Regions from separate parts of the Clostridium felsineum DSM 794 genome, predicted to be linked through region 4. Evidence: a T-box and tRNA genes for the amino acid it is inferred to sense, from the RefSeq annotation. Region 4 holds a T-box; the other regions hold tRNA genes.

Region 1 (4,419 bases), 2.4 Mb from region 4:
GAAAGGAAGATTAATACCGCATAATACTCGGAAATCACATGATTTCTGAGCCAAAGGATTTATTCGCTATGAGATGGACCCGCGGCGCATTAGCTTGTTGGTGAGGTAACGGCTCACCAAGGCTTCGATGCGTAGCCGACCTGAGAGGGTGATCGGCCACATTGGAACTGAGACACGGTCCAGACTCCTACGGGAGGCAGCAGTGGGGAATATTGCACAATGGGGGAAACCCTGATGCAGCAACGCCGCGTGAGTGATGAAGGTCTTCGGATCGTAAAACTCTGTCTTATGGGACGATAATGACGGTACCATAGGAGGAAGCCACGGCTAACTACGTGCCAGCAGCCGCGGTAATACGTAGGTGGCAAGCGTTGTCCGGATTTACTGGGCGTAAAGGATGTGTAGGCGGATATTTAAGTGAGATGTGAAATCCCCGGGCTTAACTTGGGGGCTGCATTTCAAACTGGATGTCTGGAGTGCAGGAGAGGAAGGCAGAATTCCTAGTGTAGCGGTGAAATGCGTAGAGATTAGGAAGAATACCAGTGGCGAAGGCGGCCTTCTGGACTGTAACTGACGCTGAGGCATGAAAGCGTGGGGAGCAAACAGGATTAGATACCCTGGTAGTCCACGCCGTAAACGATGAATACTAGGTGTAGGAGGTATCGACTCCTTCTGTGCCGCAGTTAACACAATAAGTATTCCGCCTGGGAAGTACGGTCGCAAGATTAAAACTCAAAGGAATTGACGGGGACCCGCACAAGCAGCGGAGCATGTGGTTTAATTCGAAGCAACGCGAAGAACCTTACCTAGACTTGACATCTCCTGAATTAGTCCGTAATGGATGAAGTCCCTTCGGGGACAGGATGACAGGTGGTGCATGGTTGTCGTCAGCTCGTGTCGTGAGATGTTGGGTTAAGTCCCGCAACGAGCGCAACCCTTATCATTAGTTGCTAACATTTAGTTGAGCACTCTAGTGAGACTGCCCGGGTTAACCGGGAGGAAGGTGGGGATGACGTCAAATCATCATGCCCCTTATGTCTAGGGCTACACACGTGCTACAATGGTAGGGACAAAAAGATGCTATACCGCAAGGTGGAGCTAAACTCAAAACCCTATCCCAGTTCGGATTGTAGGCTGAAACTCGCCTACATGAAGCCGGAGTTGCTAGTAATCGCGAATCAGAATGTCGCGGTGAATACGTTCCCGGGTCTTGTACACACCGCCCGTCACACCATGAGAGTCGGCAACACCCGAAGCCCGTGAGGTAACCTTTTGGAACCAGCGGTCGAAGGTGGGGTTGATGATTGGGGTGAAGTCGTAACAAGGTAGCCGTAGGAGAACCTGCGGCTGGATCACCTCCTTTCTAAGGAGTCGACATGGAAATGTAATTTCCATGAAGGTTCTTTGTTCTCTGTTTAATTTTGAGAGTTCAACTCTCTATAATATCTATAATGTGGGGGATTAGCTCAGCTGGGAGAGCACCTGCCTTGCACGCAGGGGGTCAAGAGTTCGAATCTCTTATTCTCCACCATACGTGGGTTTATAGCTCAGCTGGTTAGAGCGCACGCCTGATAAGCGTGAGGTCGATGGTTCGAGTCCATTTAAACCCACCATTGTACTTTGAAAATTGCATAGTAATTAAGAGTAATACTCTAAAGCAAGGCAAAGTTAATTCTTTGTTGTTTGTATTTAAATATATTTATTTAAGGTCAAGCTACAAAGGGCGCATGGTGAATGCCTTGGCACTAGGAGCCGATGAAGGACGTGATAAGCTGCGATAAGCTTCGGGTAGACGCAAATAGTCTGTGAACCGAAGATTTCCGAATGAGGAAACTCTCATGGGTAACCCCATGAACTATATACTGAATTCATAGGTATATAGAGGTAAACCCAGGGAACTGAAACATCTAAGTACCTGGAGGAAGAGAAAGAAAAATCGATTTCCTTAGTAGCGGCGAGCGAAACGGAAAGAGCCCAAACCGGAAACTTGTTTCCGGGGTTGCGGGCAGATCATTAAAGCTTTATATCTTAACCGAAGATTTCTGGAAAGTTAAACCATAGAAGGTAATAGTCCTGTAGGTGAAAAGAGAAAAAAGCCCGATCTGTACCAGAGTACCACGAGACACGTGAAACCTTGTGGGAAGCTGGGAGGACCACCTCCCAAGGCTAAATACTACCTAGTGACCGATAGTGAAGCAGTACCGTGAGGGAAAGGTGAAAAGAACCCCAGACGGGGAGTGAAATAGAACCTGAAACCGTGTGTCCACAACCGATCAAAACACGTTAATGTGTGATGATGTGCTTTTTGTAGAACGAGCCAACGAGTTACGGTATGCAGCAAGGTTAAGCACTTAAGGTGCGAAGCCGAAGGGAAACCAAGTCTGAATAGGGCGCATAGTTGCATGCTGTAGACCCGAAACCGGGTGACCTATCCATGGCCAGGGTGAAGCGGAAGTAAAATTCCGTGGAGGCCCGAACCACAATGGTGTTGAAAAACCATGGGATGAGCTGTGGATAGGGGAGAAATTCCAATCGAACTCGGATATAGCTGGTTCTCCTCGAAATAGCTTTAGGGCTAGCGCCATGAATGAGTACCGGAGGTAGAGCACTGAATGAGGTAGGGGCTGACAACAGTTACCGAACTCTATCAAACTCCGAATGCTGGATACTTGAATCATGGTAGTCAGACTGCGAATGATAAGATCCGTAGTCAAAAGGGAAACAGCCCAGATCACCAGCTAAGGTCCCAAAGTATAGATTAAGTGGTAAAGGATGTGGGATTTCTAAGACAACTAGGATGTTGGCTCAGAAGCAGCCATTCATTAAAAGAGTGCGTAATAGCTCACTAGTCAAGAGATCCTGCGCCGAAAATGTCCGGGGCTAAAATCTAACACCGAAGCTGTGAACTTGTACTTCGTACAAGTGGTAGAGGAGCATCCTGTATGGGCTGAAGTCGTACCGAAAGGAGCGGTGGACTGTACAGGAGAGAGTATGTTGGCATAAGTAGCGAGAACTAAGTGAGAATCTTAGTGGTCGAAAACCTAAGGTTTCCTGGGGAAGGTTCGTCCGCCCAGGGTAAGTCGGGACCTAAGCCGAGGCCGAAAGGCGTAGGTGATGGACAATCGGTTGATATTCCGATACCGCAGAGTAACGTTATGAGAAATGGGATGACGCAGAAGGATAGGATATGCGTACGTTATTGGAAGTACGTCTAAGCACTGAGAGTGGAAGATAGGAAAATCCGTCTTCCTTAAGCTTGGGGTGTAATGGTGAGGTAGTTTACTACCGAAATATCTGATTTCATACTGCCAAGAAAAGTCTCTATCCAGGAGCTCTGTGCCCGTACCGCAAACCGACACAGGTAGGTGAGGAGAGAATCCTAAGACCATCGGAAGAATTGCTGTTAAGGAACTCGGCAAATTGACCCCGTAACTTCGGGAGAAGGGGTGCCTACGAGAGTAGGTCGCAGAGAATAGGCCCAAGCAACTGTTTATCAAAAACACAGGTTTCTGCTAAAGCGAAAGCTGAAGTATAGGAGCTGACGCCTGCCCGGTGCTGGAAGGTTAAGGGGAATGCTTAGCGCAAGCGAAGGCATGAACTTAAGCCCCAGTAAACGGCGGCCGTAACTATAACGGTCCTAAGGTAGCGAAATTCCTTGTCGGGTAAGTTCCGACCCGCACGAATGGCGTAATGATTTGGGCACTGTCTCAACAGCAAATCCGGCGAAATTGTAGTGCAAGTGAAGATGCTTGCTACCCGCGATTGGACGGAAAGACCCCGTAGAGCTTTACTGTATCTTAGCATTGAATTTCGGTATTGTCTGTACAGAATAGGTGGGAGACTTGGAAGCAGTTCCGTCAGGAATTGTGGAGTCGTCTTTGGGATACCACCCTGACAGTACTGAGGTTCTAACCGGAGGCCATGAAACTGGTCACGGGACATAGCTAGGAGGGCAGTTTGACTGGGGCGGTCGCCTCCTAAAAAGTAACGGAGGCGCCCAAAGGTTCCCTCAGCGCGGTTGGAAACCGCGCGTAGAGTGCAAAGGCAGAAGGGAGCCTGACTGCGACACAAACAAGTGGAGCAGAGACGAAAGTCGGGCTTAGTGATCCGGTGACTCCTCGTGGGAGGGTCATCGCTCAACGGATAAAAGCTACCTCGGGGATAACAGGCTGATCTCCCCCAAGAGTCCACATCGACGGGGAGGTTTGGCACCTCGATGTCGGCTCGTCGCATCCTGGGGCTGAAGTAGGTCCCAAGGGTTGGGCTGTTCGCCCATTAAAGCGGCACGCGAGCTGGGTTCAGAACGTCGTGAGACAGTTCGGTCCCTATCCGTCGCGGGCGAAGGAAATTTGAGAGGAGCTGTCCTTAGTACGAGAGGACCGGGATGGACTGACCTCTGGTGTACCAGTTGTCTTGCCA
Region 2 (4,419 bases), 1.5 Mb from region 4:
AGTTCTTCCTTTAAGTAAAAAATTATCCGAAAAAGCTTTAGATGTTTATTCGAAAATAAGTTCAAAATTCAATGTAGAGTATGATGAAACAGGAAGTATAGGCAAAAGATATAGAAGACAAGATGAAATAGGAACACCATATTGTATAACTGTTGATTTTGATACCTTAGAAGATGAGGCAGTCACTATAAGAGATAGAGATAGTATGAGTCAGGTTAGAATAAAAATTGAGGATTTAGAGAAATATTTAGAAGAAAGAATAAAATAGTGAACTAAAAAGGATTTTCTTGGTGTGAAAAAATTTTATACTGAGAAAATCCTTTGTTTATATAAACCTGTACAAAAAAAGAAAAAGCCGGATAATAAAATCCGGCAAAATAGGGTTTAATCATGGGGATATGTTATATGTTCAATTAAAACTTGGGGAATTATATTAATGTTTTCCTTACGGCACTTCTATATTATAGCACAATATATTAATATTTTTCAATACTTTACATAAAAAATATTGAAAATATGTAAATCTTGAAAAAAGTGACAGTATGCACTAGCTAAATGTTAATTATTCTTATATAAAATTTATATTTGTTATACTTTTATAAAGTGATATAATTAAATTTGAAATGGGAGGATTTAGCGATATGAAAAAAGATTTTAATGAGTTTATAAGCTTTATAAAGAATAAAAAAACTGCAGTTGTTGGAATGGGAATAAGTAATAGACCACTTATACATTTTTTGAATAAGCTTGGAGCAGAGGTAACTGCATTTGATAAAAAGACAAAAGAGGAGCTAGGGGAAGAGGTTATAAACGAGTTTTCTAATGAAAATATTAGATTGGAATTAGGAGAAAATTATTTATCAGCATTACAAGGATTTGATGTGATATTTAAAACACCATCAATGAGAATAGATAGCGAAGCTTTAGTTAAAGCAAAACAAGCTGGAGCATATATAACATCTGAAATGGAAGAGTTTATAAAGTATTGTCCAGCTAAAATTTTTGGAGTAACAGGCAGTGATGGTAAAACAACTACAACTACACTAATATACAATATACTTAAAGAACAAGGATTCAAAACGTGGGTTGGAGGAAATATAGGTACACCTTTGTTTTCAAAAATACAAGAAGTTTCTAAAACTGATAAGGTAGTATTGGAATTATCAAGTTTTCAACTTATGACAATAGATGTTTCACCTGAAGTAGCAGTTATAACAAATTTAAGTCCAAATCATTTGGATATACACAAAGGAATGGAAGAATATATAGCTGCAAAGAAGAATATATTTACACATCAAAATAAAAATAACATTTTAATATTAAATAGAGATAATAAGATAACAAACGATATGGAAAGTGAAGCTTTAGGAAAATTATTCAAATTTAGTAGAAATGAAAAAATTGTAGATGGGGCATATTACAGTAACGAAGATGAAAATATATATCTATTTGGAGATAAAATCTGTAATAAAGAAGAGATTAAGATAAAGGGAATGGATAACGTAGAGAATTTTATGGCTGCATTTTGTGCTGTAAGCGAAGATGTTTCTAAAGAAAGCATGATAAATGTTGCAAAAAACTTTGCGGGAGTAGAACATAGACGTGAATTTGTTAGAGAATTGAATGGAGTAAGGTATTATAATGATTCAATAGCGTCAAGTCCTACAAGAACACTTTCTGGACTTAATGCTTATGGAAAACCAGTTATACTTATTGCAGGAGGATATGATAAGCACATTCCTTTTGAGCCACTTGCTGAGAATGGATATGACAAAATAAAAGTATTAATTTTAACAGGCAATACGAAATATAAAATAAAAGAAACTTTTGATAAAGTTCTTAAAGAAAAAAATATAGAATTACCTATAATAATAGTTGAGAACTTAGAAGATGCCGTAAGACAAGCAAAAAAGATAGGTGTAAATGGTGATATAGTAACTCTTTCACCAGCATGTGCAAGTTTTGATATGTTCCCTAATTTTGAAATTCGAGGAAATAAATTTAAAGATTTAGTAAACAACTTAGAGTAATAAATAAAAAAATAAATATTTTTAAAAATACTGTTGACAAATCTCTTTAAACCTTTTATAATAATTAACTGTAAGTTGTTTGCTACTATTTAACCTAGCAAACAGTTTGATTAGTAAAATTTAAATTTTTGCTAGGAAAATGGATCTTTAGCTCAGTTGGTTAGAGCAACCGGCTCATAACCGGTAGGTCTGGGGTTCGAGTCCCTGAAGGTCCACCATGGGGGATTAGCTCAGCTGGGAGAGCACCTGCCTTGCACGCAGGGGGTCAAGAGTTCGAATCTCTTATTCTCCACCAAAAATGACAGTCATTTATGACTGTCATTTTTTATTTTTTGTTTTTGGAATTTTATAAGAAATATTAAATTTCAAAAATAAGCTTTTATTTTCGGCAAATTTAAAGTATATTTTCAAAAATATGACATAAACTATACCTTGAGTATCGCTATAAGAAAATTAAAGTATAATGAAAAAAAAAAGAGAAAAATAAGTATATTTATCTTAAATAGTGTTAATAATAAAAGTATATAATTCATTATGTGATATTATATTACATGTCGCCGCAGTAAGCGACAACATTTAAACCTTAAAGATGAAAAAAGTAGTTGACAAGGTGAAATGTAGATGATATTATTAATGAGCTGTCTGAGTGCAGCGCACAATTGAACTTTGAAAATTAAACAGAGAATTAAAGAACCAGCAATTCTTTTGAATAGAATTTATTCTATTTAAATAAATTTAGCGATGAGCTAAAGGAATACGGAGTAGCATCTGTATTATATCAAACTTTTAAATTGAGAGTTTGATCCTGGCTCAGGACGAACGCTGGCGGCGTGCTTAACACATGCAAGTCGAGCGGGGAACTTCGGTTCCCAGCGGCGGACGGGTGAGTAACACGTGGGTAACCTGCCTCATAGTGGGGAATAGCCTTCCGAAAGGAAGATTAATACCGCATAATACTCGGAAATCACATGATTTCTGAGCCAAAGGATTTATTCGCTATGAGATGGACCCGCGGCGCATTAGCTTGTTGGTGAGGTAACGGCTCACCAAGGCTTCGATGCGTAGCCGACCTGAGAGGGTGATCGGCCACATTGGAACTGAGACACGGTCCAGACTCCTACGGGAGGCAGCAGTGGGGAATATTGCACAATGGGGGAAACCCTGATGCAGCAACGCCGCGTGAGTGATGAAGGTCTTCGGATCGTAAAACTCTGTCTTATGGGACGATAATGACGGTACCATAGGAGGAAGCCACGGCTAACTACGTGCCAGCAGCCGCGGTAATACGTAGGTGGCAAGCGTTGTCCGGATTTACTGGGCGTAAAGGATGTGTAGGCGGATATTTAAGTGAGATGTGAAATCCCCGGGCTTAACTTGGGGGCTGCATTTCAAACTGGATGTCTGGAGTGCAGGAGAGGAAGGCAGAATTCCTAGTGTAGCGGTGAAATGCGTAGAGATTAGGAAGAATACCAGTGGCGAAGGCGGCCTTCTGGACTGTAACTGACGCTGAGGCATGAAAGCGTGGGGAGCAAACAGGATTAGATACCCTGGTAGTCCACGCCGTAAACGATGAATACTAGGTGTAGGAGGTATCGACTCCTTCTGTGCCGCAGTTAACACAATAAGTATTCCGCCTGGGAAGTACGGTCGCAAGATTAAAACTCAAAGGAATTGACGGGGACCCGCACAAGCAGCGGAGCATGTGGTTTAATTCGAAGCAACGCGAAGAACCTTACCTAGACTTGACATCTCCTGAATTAGTCCGTAATGGATGAAGTCCCTTCGGGGACAGGATGACAGGTGGTGCATGGTTGTCGTCAGCTCGTGTCGTGAGATGTTGGGTTAAGTCCCGCAACGAGCGCAACCCTTATCATTAGTTGCTAACATTTAGTTGAGCACTCTAGTGAGACTGCCCGGGTTAACCGGGAGGAAGGTGGGGATGACGTCAAATCATCATGCCCCTTATGTCTAGGGCTACACACGTGCTACAATGGTAGGGACAAAAAGATGCTATACCGCAAGGTGGAGCTAAACTCAAAACCCTATCCCAGTTCGGATTGTAGGCTGAAACTCGCCTACATGAAGCCGGAGTTGCTAGTAATCGCGAATCAGAATGTCGCGGTGAATACGTTCCCGGGTCTTGTACACACCGCCCGTCACACCATGAGAGTCGGCAACACCCGAAGCCCGTGAGGTAACCTTTTGGAACCAGCGGTCGAAGGTGGGGTTGATGATTGGGGTGAAGTCGTAACAAGGTAGCCGTAGGAGAACCTGCGGCTGGATCACCTCCTTTCTAAGGAGTCGACATGGAAATGTAATTTCCATGAAGGTTCTTTGTTCTCTGTTTAATTTTGAGAGTTCAACTCTCTATTTGTACTTTGAAAATTGC
Region 3 (4,419 bases), 2.2 Mb from region 4:
CCATAAATATTAGAAACAACATTAATACATTATATAATGATTCTATAAGAGGTAATCTAAATACATAAAAAGATGCATCAATATTAAAAACAGGATCCTTTATATTAAAATTAGTACCACTTGTAAACTGGAGTATTCTATACCAATAAATTGAAGCTATAAAATATGAAACAAAAAAAGATATTATAATATCAATTATAATAGCTATTCTTTTTTTTATTTTTTCATTTTTTATATTAACCTCAACAACTTTACTCCATTTTATAATTATTTTTTTCATGCTTTTATAATAAAACCATAATCCTAAATATATTATTACAAATATTGGAATCATTAATTTAAGTATTGCCATGAGCTTTGTAAAATAAACAGAGGTATACCCCACTTCATTAAACCACTCTAAATTAATTATAAAGTCTGTTACTTTTCCGATGGAACTAACTAAAATTATTAAAAATACAATTATAGTTATAATGGTAACTCTCTTTTTCAAATGTATCACCTCATATCCTTATTTCTAATCAGATATTATATAATTTTTCCTATTTAATTCATCTATAATATTTTGCATATCCTTTTCATTTTCAGCCCTTATTGTATGCAAATGAACTCCACCTGTAAGAATCGAAAGGGGCTCTGCACTATGATTCTTAATTTTATCCATAAAGTTTTTAACATCGAAAAGTGTTCTAATCATAAGTATTCCTCTTATTTCTCCATATAGTGGATGCTCTATTATTACATCTTCTACAATTCCTCCAAACTCGACAACTGATTGAAGTTCATCCTCTATACTATCTCTATCATGTATTACAGCAAGAACCCTTTTTATAGCATTAGAATTAGTTTTATTAATTATATATCCCTTTGGTGTTGCTATTATTTTATACCCTTTAGCTCTAAGTATAGCTATATCCTTTACAATTATTTGTCTTGTCACACCTAAATCTTCTGCTAAGGTACTGCCTTTAATTGGATCCTCATTGTTTTCTAACCTGCTTTTAATATTTTCTCTTCTTTCTTCTGAATTCATTTATATCACCATATTTTTTCCTAATCTATTTTATATATATTTTTTTAATTTAAAGAATAGCATTATATATATCTTCAAACTAATTTTCATCATCATATTTTTTTAATATATCTAATTTGGCATTATCTTTTATACTATTATTATGATGATTTTTCACAAGAAATAATACTTCTTCGTTTTCTAATTCCTTTAACATACAATATCCTATATAACTATGATTATAGTGGCAATAAACTTTTTTAATTTTACTAAACTTTTTTAATTTACCTTTACTTATAAAATCAAGTATAACTAAAATTGACTTATCAATTAAATTAAGCTTTATATATATCTTTCCTATATCATGTAGAAGTGCTGCTTTTATCATATCTTCTTCACTACATCTCTTATCTACATCTCTTGCTACATTCACTGCATGTTTCTGCTCATGAATAGATAATTTATAAAACAGTTCCTTTTCCCTTGAATTCAAGTGTTTTTCAATATATAATTTATCATCATCATCTACATACGAATATACATACTTAAAAAATTGATTTATTCTCTCAACTATCAATGCATATCCTCCCTCTTATACACTAAAATTATATACTAAAATAACAAAAAAAAAAAGATAGCAGTTATAAAACTGCTATCTTAGTTTGGTGGAGAATAAGAGATTCGAACTCTTGACCCCCTGCGTGCAAGGCAGGTGCTCTCCCAGCTGAGCTAATCCCCCATGGTGGACCTTCAGGGACTCGAACCCCGGACCGACCGGTTATGAGCCGGTTGCTCTAACCAACTGAGCTAAAGATCCATTACCCGGCAATGACCTACCCTCCCACAGAGCCTCCCCTGCAGTACTATCGGCGTTCTGGTTCTTAACCTTCGTGTTCGGTATGGGAACGGGTGTTACAACCATGCTATGATCACCGGATCTATTTAAATGTAGAAAGTACTTTGTACTTTCAAGATTGCATAGTAATTATCATATATTTATTTATTAATTGGTCAAGCCCTCGACCTATTAGTATCAGTCAGCTTAAAATGTTACCATTCTTACACCTCTGACCTATCACCTGTTGTTCTTACAGGGGTCTTACTAACTTATGTTATGGGAAATCTAATCTTGAGGTGGGCTTCACGCTTAGATGCCTTCAGCGTTTATCCCTTCCCGACATAGCTACCCAGCCGTGCCTTTGGCAAGACAACTGGTACACCAGAGGTCAGTCCATCCCGGTCCTCTCGTACTAAGGACAGCTCCTCTCAAATTTCCTTCGCCCGCGACGGATAGGGACCGAACTGTCTCACGACGTTCTGAACCCAGCTCGCGTGCCGCTTTAATGGGCGAACAGCCCAACCCTTGGGACCTACTTCAGCCCCAGGATGCGACGAGCCGACATCGAGGTGCCAAACCTCCCCGTCGATGTGGACTCTTGGGGGAGATCAGCCTGTTATCCCCGAGGTAGCTTTTATCCGTTGAGCGATGACCCTCCCACGAGGAGTCACCGGATCACTAAGCCCGACTTTCGTCTCTGCTCCACTTGTTTGTGTCGCAGTCAGGCTCCCTTCTGCCTTTGCACTCTACGCGCGGTTTCCAACCGCGCTGAGGGAACCTTTGGGCGCCTCCGTTACTTTTTAGGAGGCGACCGCCCCAGTCAAACTGCCCTCCTAGCTATGTCCCGTGACCAGTTTCATGGCCTCCGGTTAGAACCTCAGTACTGTCAGGGTGGTATCCCAAAGACGACTCCACAATTCCTGACGGAACTGCTTCCAAGTCTCCCACCTATTCTGTACAGACAATACCGAAATTCAATGCTAAGATACAGTAAAGCTCTACGGGGTCTTTCCGTCCAATCGCGGGTAGCAAGCATCTTCACTTGCACTACAATTTCGCCGGATTTGCTGTTGAGACAGTGCCCAAATCATTACGCCATTCGTGCGGGTCGGAACTTACCCGACAAGGAATTTCGCTACCTTAGGACCGTTATAGTTACGGCCGCCGTTTACTGGGGCTTAAGTTCATGCCTTCGCTTGCGCTAAGCATTCCCCTTAACCTTCCAGCACCGGGCAGGCGTCAGCTCCTATACTTCAGCTTTCGCTTTAGCAGAAACCTGTGTTTTTGATAAACAGTTGCTTGGGCCTATTCTCTGCGACCTACTCTCGTAGGCACCCCTTCTCCCGAAGTTACGGGGTCAATTTGCCGAGTTCCTTAACAGCAATTCTTCCGATGGTCTTAGGATTCTCTCCTCACCTACCTGTGTCGGTTTGCGGTACGGGCACAGAGCTCCTGGATAGAGACTTTTCTTGGCAGTATGAAATCAGATATTTCGGTAGTAAACTACCTCACCATTACACCCCAAGCTTAAGGAAGACGGATTTTCCTATCTTCCACTCTCAGTGCTTAGACGTACTTCCAATAACGTACGCATATCCTATCCTTCTGCGTCATCCCATTTCTCATAACGTTACTCTGCGGTATCGGAATATCAACCGATTGTCCATCACCTACGCCTTTCGGCCTCGGCTTAGGTCCCGACTTACCCTGGGCGGACGAACCTTCCCCAGGAAACCTTAGGTTTTCGACCACTAAGATTCTCACTTAGTTCTCGCTACTTATGCCAACATACTCTCTCCTGTACAGTCCACCGCTCCTTTCGGTACGACTTCAGCCCATACAGGATGCTCCTCTACCACTTGTACGAAGTACAAGTTCACAGCTTCGGTGTTAGATTTTAGCCCCGGACATTTTCGGCGCAGGATCTCTTGACTAGTGAGCTATTACGCACTCTTTTAATGAATGGCTGCTTCTGAGCCAACATCCTAGTTGTCTTAGAAATCCCACATCCTTTACCACTTAATCTATACTTTGGGACCTTAGCTGGTGATCTGGGCTGTTTCCCTTTTGACTACGGATCTTATCATTCGCAGTCTGACTACCATGATTCAAGTATCCAGCATTCGGAGTTTGATAGAGTTCGGTAACTGTTGTCAGCCCCTACCTCATTCAGTGCTCTACCTCCGGTACTCATTCATGGCGCTAGCCCTAAAGCTATTTCGAGGAGAACCAGCTATATCCGAGTTCGATTGGAATTTCTCCCCTATCCACAGCTCATCCCATGGTTTTTCAACACCATTGTGGTTCGGGCCTCCACGGAATTTTACTTCCGCTTCACCCTGGCCATGGATAGGTCACCCGGTTTCGGGTCTACAGCATGCAACTATGCGCCCTATTCAGACTTGGTTTCCCTTCGGCTTCGCACCTTAAGTGCTTAACCTTGCTGCATACCGTAACTCGTTGGCTCGTTCTACAAAAAGCACATCATCACACATTAACGTGTTTTGATCGGTTGTGGACACACGGTTTCAGGTTCTATTTCACTCCCCGTCTGGGGTTCTTTTCACCT
Region 4 (4,419 bases):
TATCGTTACTTTCACTCCCCAATTTACAATCACCCCTTTTTATTTAGTGAAAATATTTTACTAAAATATACTATATATTATAAAGCATATTATAATAATTGTATACTACTTTACTAATTTTTCCATAATTTTTTCTACTTCTTTTAATGCAGTTTCTACTTTTTCTACATCTTTTCCTCCGGCTTGAGCCATGTCTGGTCTTCCTCCGCCGTTTCCACCACAAATAGAAGCAACCTCTTTTACTATTTTACCACAGTGAACACCTTTTTTCACTGCTTCTTTTGAAGCCATAGCTACAAACTGTACTTTTTCTCCTTCTGTACTTGCTAAGAGAACAATGCCATCTCCAATTTTACTTCTAACCTTATCACATAACTCTCTTAAGGTATCTCCACTTACTCCTTTAACTTCCGAAGCAACATATTTAACACCTTTAATTTCAGCTGCAGAATCTATTATACTATCTTCGAAGCCTGAAGCCAATTTTCCTTTAAGAGTATTTATTTCTTTTTCTTTTTCTTTTAATTCACTATGACATTGATTTATTTTATTTAGTATATCCTTTTTAGAACATTTTAGTTCTTGTTCTATACTTTTTATAAGCTTATCATTTTCTTCAGTAAATCTTATAGCTGCTCTTCCTGTTATAGCCTCTATTCTTCTTACTCCAGCTGCTACTCCAGCCTCTGATATTATCTTAAATAGACCTATTTCACCAGAGTTACCTACATGAGTACCTCCACACAATTCTTTACTGAAATCGCCAACAGATACTACTCTTACTTCATCTCCATATTTTTCATCGAATAAAGCCATAGCTCCTGTTTCTTTTGCTTTAGATGCAGACATTACATCTGTTCTAACATCATAAGCTTCCATTATTTCATTATTTACCATAGCTTCAACTTTTAGAATTTCCTCATCTGTAAGCGCTGTAAAATGAGTAAAGTCAAATCTCAATCTTTCATCATCTACATATGAACCAGATTGATTTATATGTGATCCCACAACTTTTTTAAGTGCTGCTTGAAGCATATGTGTAGCTGTATGGTTTTTACATATATCTTTTCTCTTTCTTGAATTAACCTCAAGAGTAACATTTTCATTCTTTTCTATAGAACCTTTTATAACTTTAACTATATGTAAAGTCTTACCTGATATATTATTCTTACAGTCTACAACTTTAGCTTCTCCATTTTTGCCAATAATTATACCTTTATCACCTATCTGTCCACCCATCTCTGCATAGAATGGAGTTTTACCTGTTAAAATGATTCCACTTTCACCTTCTTTAATTGCGGAAACAAATTCATCATCTTTAACTAAAATCTCAATTTGTGAATCAACTTTTGTTGAAGTATATCCTACAAATTCAGTTGTGATTTCTTCAGGTAATTTATCAACTATTTTTATATCTTTTCCCATATAGTTTGATTCTTCTCTAGCATCTCTTGCTCTATTTTTTTGCTTTTCCATTTCACTATGGAAGTCATCCATATCAATTTCAATGCCTTTTTCCTCTAAAATTTCCTCTGTAAGCTCTATAGGGAAACCATAAGTATCATATAATCTAAAGGCTTTTTCGCCTGACATTATCTTTTTATTTTGAAGCGACAATTCATCTATATAATTCTTTAATATTTCCATGCCACTGTCAAGTGTTTCATCAAACCTTTTTTCCTCTATTTCTATAACATTCTTAATGTAATCTTGTTTTTCCTCCAATTCTTTATAAGCACCTTTAGAATTTTTTATAACAACATCACACAAGCTACATAAAAAAGTTTTGTCTATGCCTAAAGTCTTACCATGTCTAGCTGCTCTTCTAAGTAATCTTCTAAGTACATATCCTCTTCCCTCATTGGATGGCAATATTCCATCACTTATCATAAATGTAACACTTCTTACATGGTCAGTTATAATTCTAAGGGAAATATCCTTTTTATGGTCCTCTCCGTATTTTACATTGCAAATTTTGCATACAGAGTTTAGTACTTCTTTTATAGTATCAATTTCAAATATACTATCTGTATTTTGCATTATAGTTGCAATTCTTTCAAGACCCATACCTGTATCTATATTAGGATTTTTAAGTTTATTATAGTTTCCAGCATCATCTCTGTCAAATTGAGTGAAAACTAAATTCCAAAATTCAATTACTTCGTCTTTATCCTGAAGCTCTATAAATTTTTCTTTGGTTGTTATAAGTTCAGGTTTTTCTCTTCTATCAAAATGCATTTCTGAACATGGGCCACATGGACCTGAACCGTGCTCCCAGAAATTATCCTCTTTTCCCAATCTAAATATTCTGTTTGCATCAACACCTGCTTTTTCAGTCCAAATCTTAAATGCTTCATCATCATCAAGATAAATTGTTATATATATTCTATCCTTAGGGAATTTTAGAACCTCAGTTATGTATTCAAACGCCCATGGAATTACTTCATTTTTAAAGTAGTCTCCAAAAGAAAAATTTCCAAGCATCTCAAAAAAAGTACCATGTCTTGAAGTCTTTCCGATATTCTCAATATCTCCAGTTCTTATACATTTTTGACATGTTGTAACTCTTGTTTTAGGTGGAGTTTGAAGTCCAGTAAAGTAAGGTTTAAGCGGTGCCATACCCGCATTTATAAGTAAAAGACTCTTATCATTCTTCGGTATTAACGAAAAACTTGGAAGTCTTAAATGTCCTTTTTTCTCAAAAAAGCTTAAATAGCTTTCTCTAATTTCATTTAATCCCATGTGTTCCATAATCAAATCTCCTCCAGTTTAATAGTTTATCAAACAAAAAAAGCCCTCTTCCCCAAAAATAAAGGGACGAAAGCTGTTATTCCGCGGTACCACCCTAATTACACTAAAATAAAGTGCCTCTCTTAAAAAAAGCTCAAAGACAGCTTCAAATCATAACATAGGAAGTTTTCACCGACCACTTCTTCTCTAAATATGTACTCTGATTCTACTAATTCTTATCATCACTTTTGTATAAACCAATATAAATATTATAATTAATAGTTGTATGGATGTCAAGTAGTGTAATGCATAAAGTACTTACATTATGCGGCATAAAATATTCCTACCTTATAGGTTCGACCTTAGAATCTTTTATGCCTCAGAATGTCTAGTACTTTTGCATTACACAGGTCTCTACATAAGTACTTACATTATGTGGCATAAAATATTCCTACCCTATAGGTTCGACCTTAGAATCTTTTATGCCTCAAAATGTTTAGTACTTTCCAATTACACAGGTCTCTACATAAGTACTTACATTATGTGGCATAAAATATTCCTACCCTATAGGTTCGACCTTAGAATCTTTTATGCCTCAAAATGTTTAGTACTTTCCAATTACACAGGTCTCTACATAAACACTTACACCATATATCTTAAAATATTCCTGCCCATAGGTTTAAAAAAGATAATAATTCAAATCCTCATAAACCACTTTTATTATTACACCCAAAGGTATAGCAAGTATCATTCCCCAAAAGCCAGCAATTTTTTCTCCTGCTATAAGCAATATAATTACAATTAATGGATGTATATCAATAGAATCACTAGTTATTTTAGGCGCTATTATGTTACCCTCTATTATTTGAACTACATATAGACATACTGTGGTATATATACCTACCTTAGTTGATTTTAAAAATGCTATTATAACTGCTGGAAGGGCTCCAAATATAGGTCCAAAATAAGGTACTATATTAAGTAAACCATTTATAATTGATAATATTATTGGGTAATCCACATCAAAAACTATGAGAATAATAAATGTAAGAATTCCAACAAATGTACTTAAGATTATCTGCGTTACATTATATTTACTTAAAACATTATCTACATCATTCATTATTTTCTTAACGAGTTTTCTATAGTTCAGCGGAAATATTACAAGTATTTTGTTGCTTATATTGTCTCCATCAGCTAAGAAATAATATGCTATTATAGGTACTATAGCAATATCCACTATGTTTTTTCCAAAGCTTACAACAAAATTAAATAATTTAGAAACTATTTCTCTCAGTTCATTATTAAATTTTGAATATATTGTAACTATAAGTGTTTCTCCTGCTACTCCCTTAAGTGTATACTTTAATTTCTTGTTCAAGAAGTCTATATAGTACTGTATTTCATGTTTAGTTATATTAATATTAAGTGTTTCTTTGACTATGGACGGAACTAAAAAAAACATAAACACTATACAAACTAATGTTAAGCTTCCTAGTAAAAAAGCTGCTGATTTTCTACTGCTTACTCCCTTTCTCACAATATATCTATGAAAAGGCTTAATTGTATAAGCTATCAAAAATGAAACTATGATAATATACATAATCTCACTTAAAATTTTTACCTTTTTAAACAAAAAATAAATTAAAACATATGCCAAAATAAAAGCAATAACTAAAATAATGTATT

The links. The T-box of region 4 lies ahead of alaS (alanine--tRNA ligase). A T-box ahead of a tRNA ligase gene usually reads a tRNA of that ligase, here a tRNA-Ala.
Region 1: it encodes a tRNA-Ala, which carries the amino acid that the T-box ahead of alaS (alanine--tRNA ligase) is inferred to sense. The anticodon was not compared.
Region 2: it encodes a tRNA-Ala, which carries the amino acid that the T-box ahead of alaS (alanine--tRNA ligase) is inferred to sense. The anticodon was not compared.
Region 3: it encodes a tRNA-Ala, which carries the amino acid that the T-box ahead of alaS (alanine--tRNA ligase) is inferred to sense. The anticodon was not compared.

The regions. Positions count from the first base shown of each region.
Region 1 is NZ_CP096980.1:4,686,772-4,691,190, reverse strand. It holds rRNA gene CLFE_RS21715 (16S ribosomal RNA) at 1-1,363, shown strand, start outside; tRNA gene CLFE_RS21710 (tRNA-Ala) at 1,456-1,531, shown strand; tRNA gene CLFE_RS21705 (tRNA-Ile) at 1,537-1,613, shown strand; rRNA gene CLFE_RS21700 (23S ribosomal RNA) at 1,708-4,419, shown strand, end outside.
Region 2 is NZ_CP096980.1:754,669-759,087, forward strand. It holds gene CLFE_RS03525 (glycine--tRNA ligase) at 1-268, shown strand, start outside; gene murD (UDP-N-acetylmuramoyl-L-alanine--D-glutamate ligase) at 642-2,030, shown strand; tRNA gene CLFE_RS03535 (tRNA-Ile) at 2,172-2,248, shown strand; tRNA gene CLFE_RS03540 (tRNA-Ala) at 2,250-2,325, shown strand; rRNA gene CLFE_RS03545 (16S ribosomal RNA) at 2,818-4,323, shown strand.
Region 3 is NZ_CP096980.1:88,979-93,397, forward strand. It holds gene CLFE_RS00460 (UPF0182 family protein) at 1-493, opposite strand, end outside; gene CLFE_RS00465 (transcription repressor NadR) at 518-1,033, opposite strand; gene CLFE_RS00470 (HD domain-containing protein) at 1,113-1,589, opposite strand; tRNA gene CLFE_RS00475 (tRNA-Ala) at 1,676-1,751, opposite strand; tRNA gene CLFE_RS00480 (tRNA-Ile) at 1,753-1,829, opposite strand; rRNA gene rrf (5S ribosomal RNA) at 1,833-1,949, opposite strand; rRNA gene CLFE_RS00490 (23S ribosomal RNA) at 2,020-4,419, opposite strand, start outside.
Region 4 is NZ_CP096980.1:2,258,385-2,262,803, reverse strand. It holds gene CLFE_RS10645 (IreB family regulatory phosphoprotein) at 1-22, opposite strand, end outside; gene alaS (alanine--tRNA ligase) at 106-2,751, opposite strand; T-box leader at 2,811-2,982, opposite strand; gene CLFE_RS10635 (AI-2E family transporter) at 3,410-4,419, opposite strand, start outside; gene CLFE_RS10630 (PRC-barrel domain-containing protein) at 4,419-4,419, opposite strand, start outside.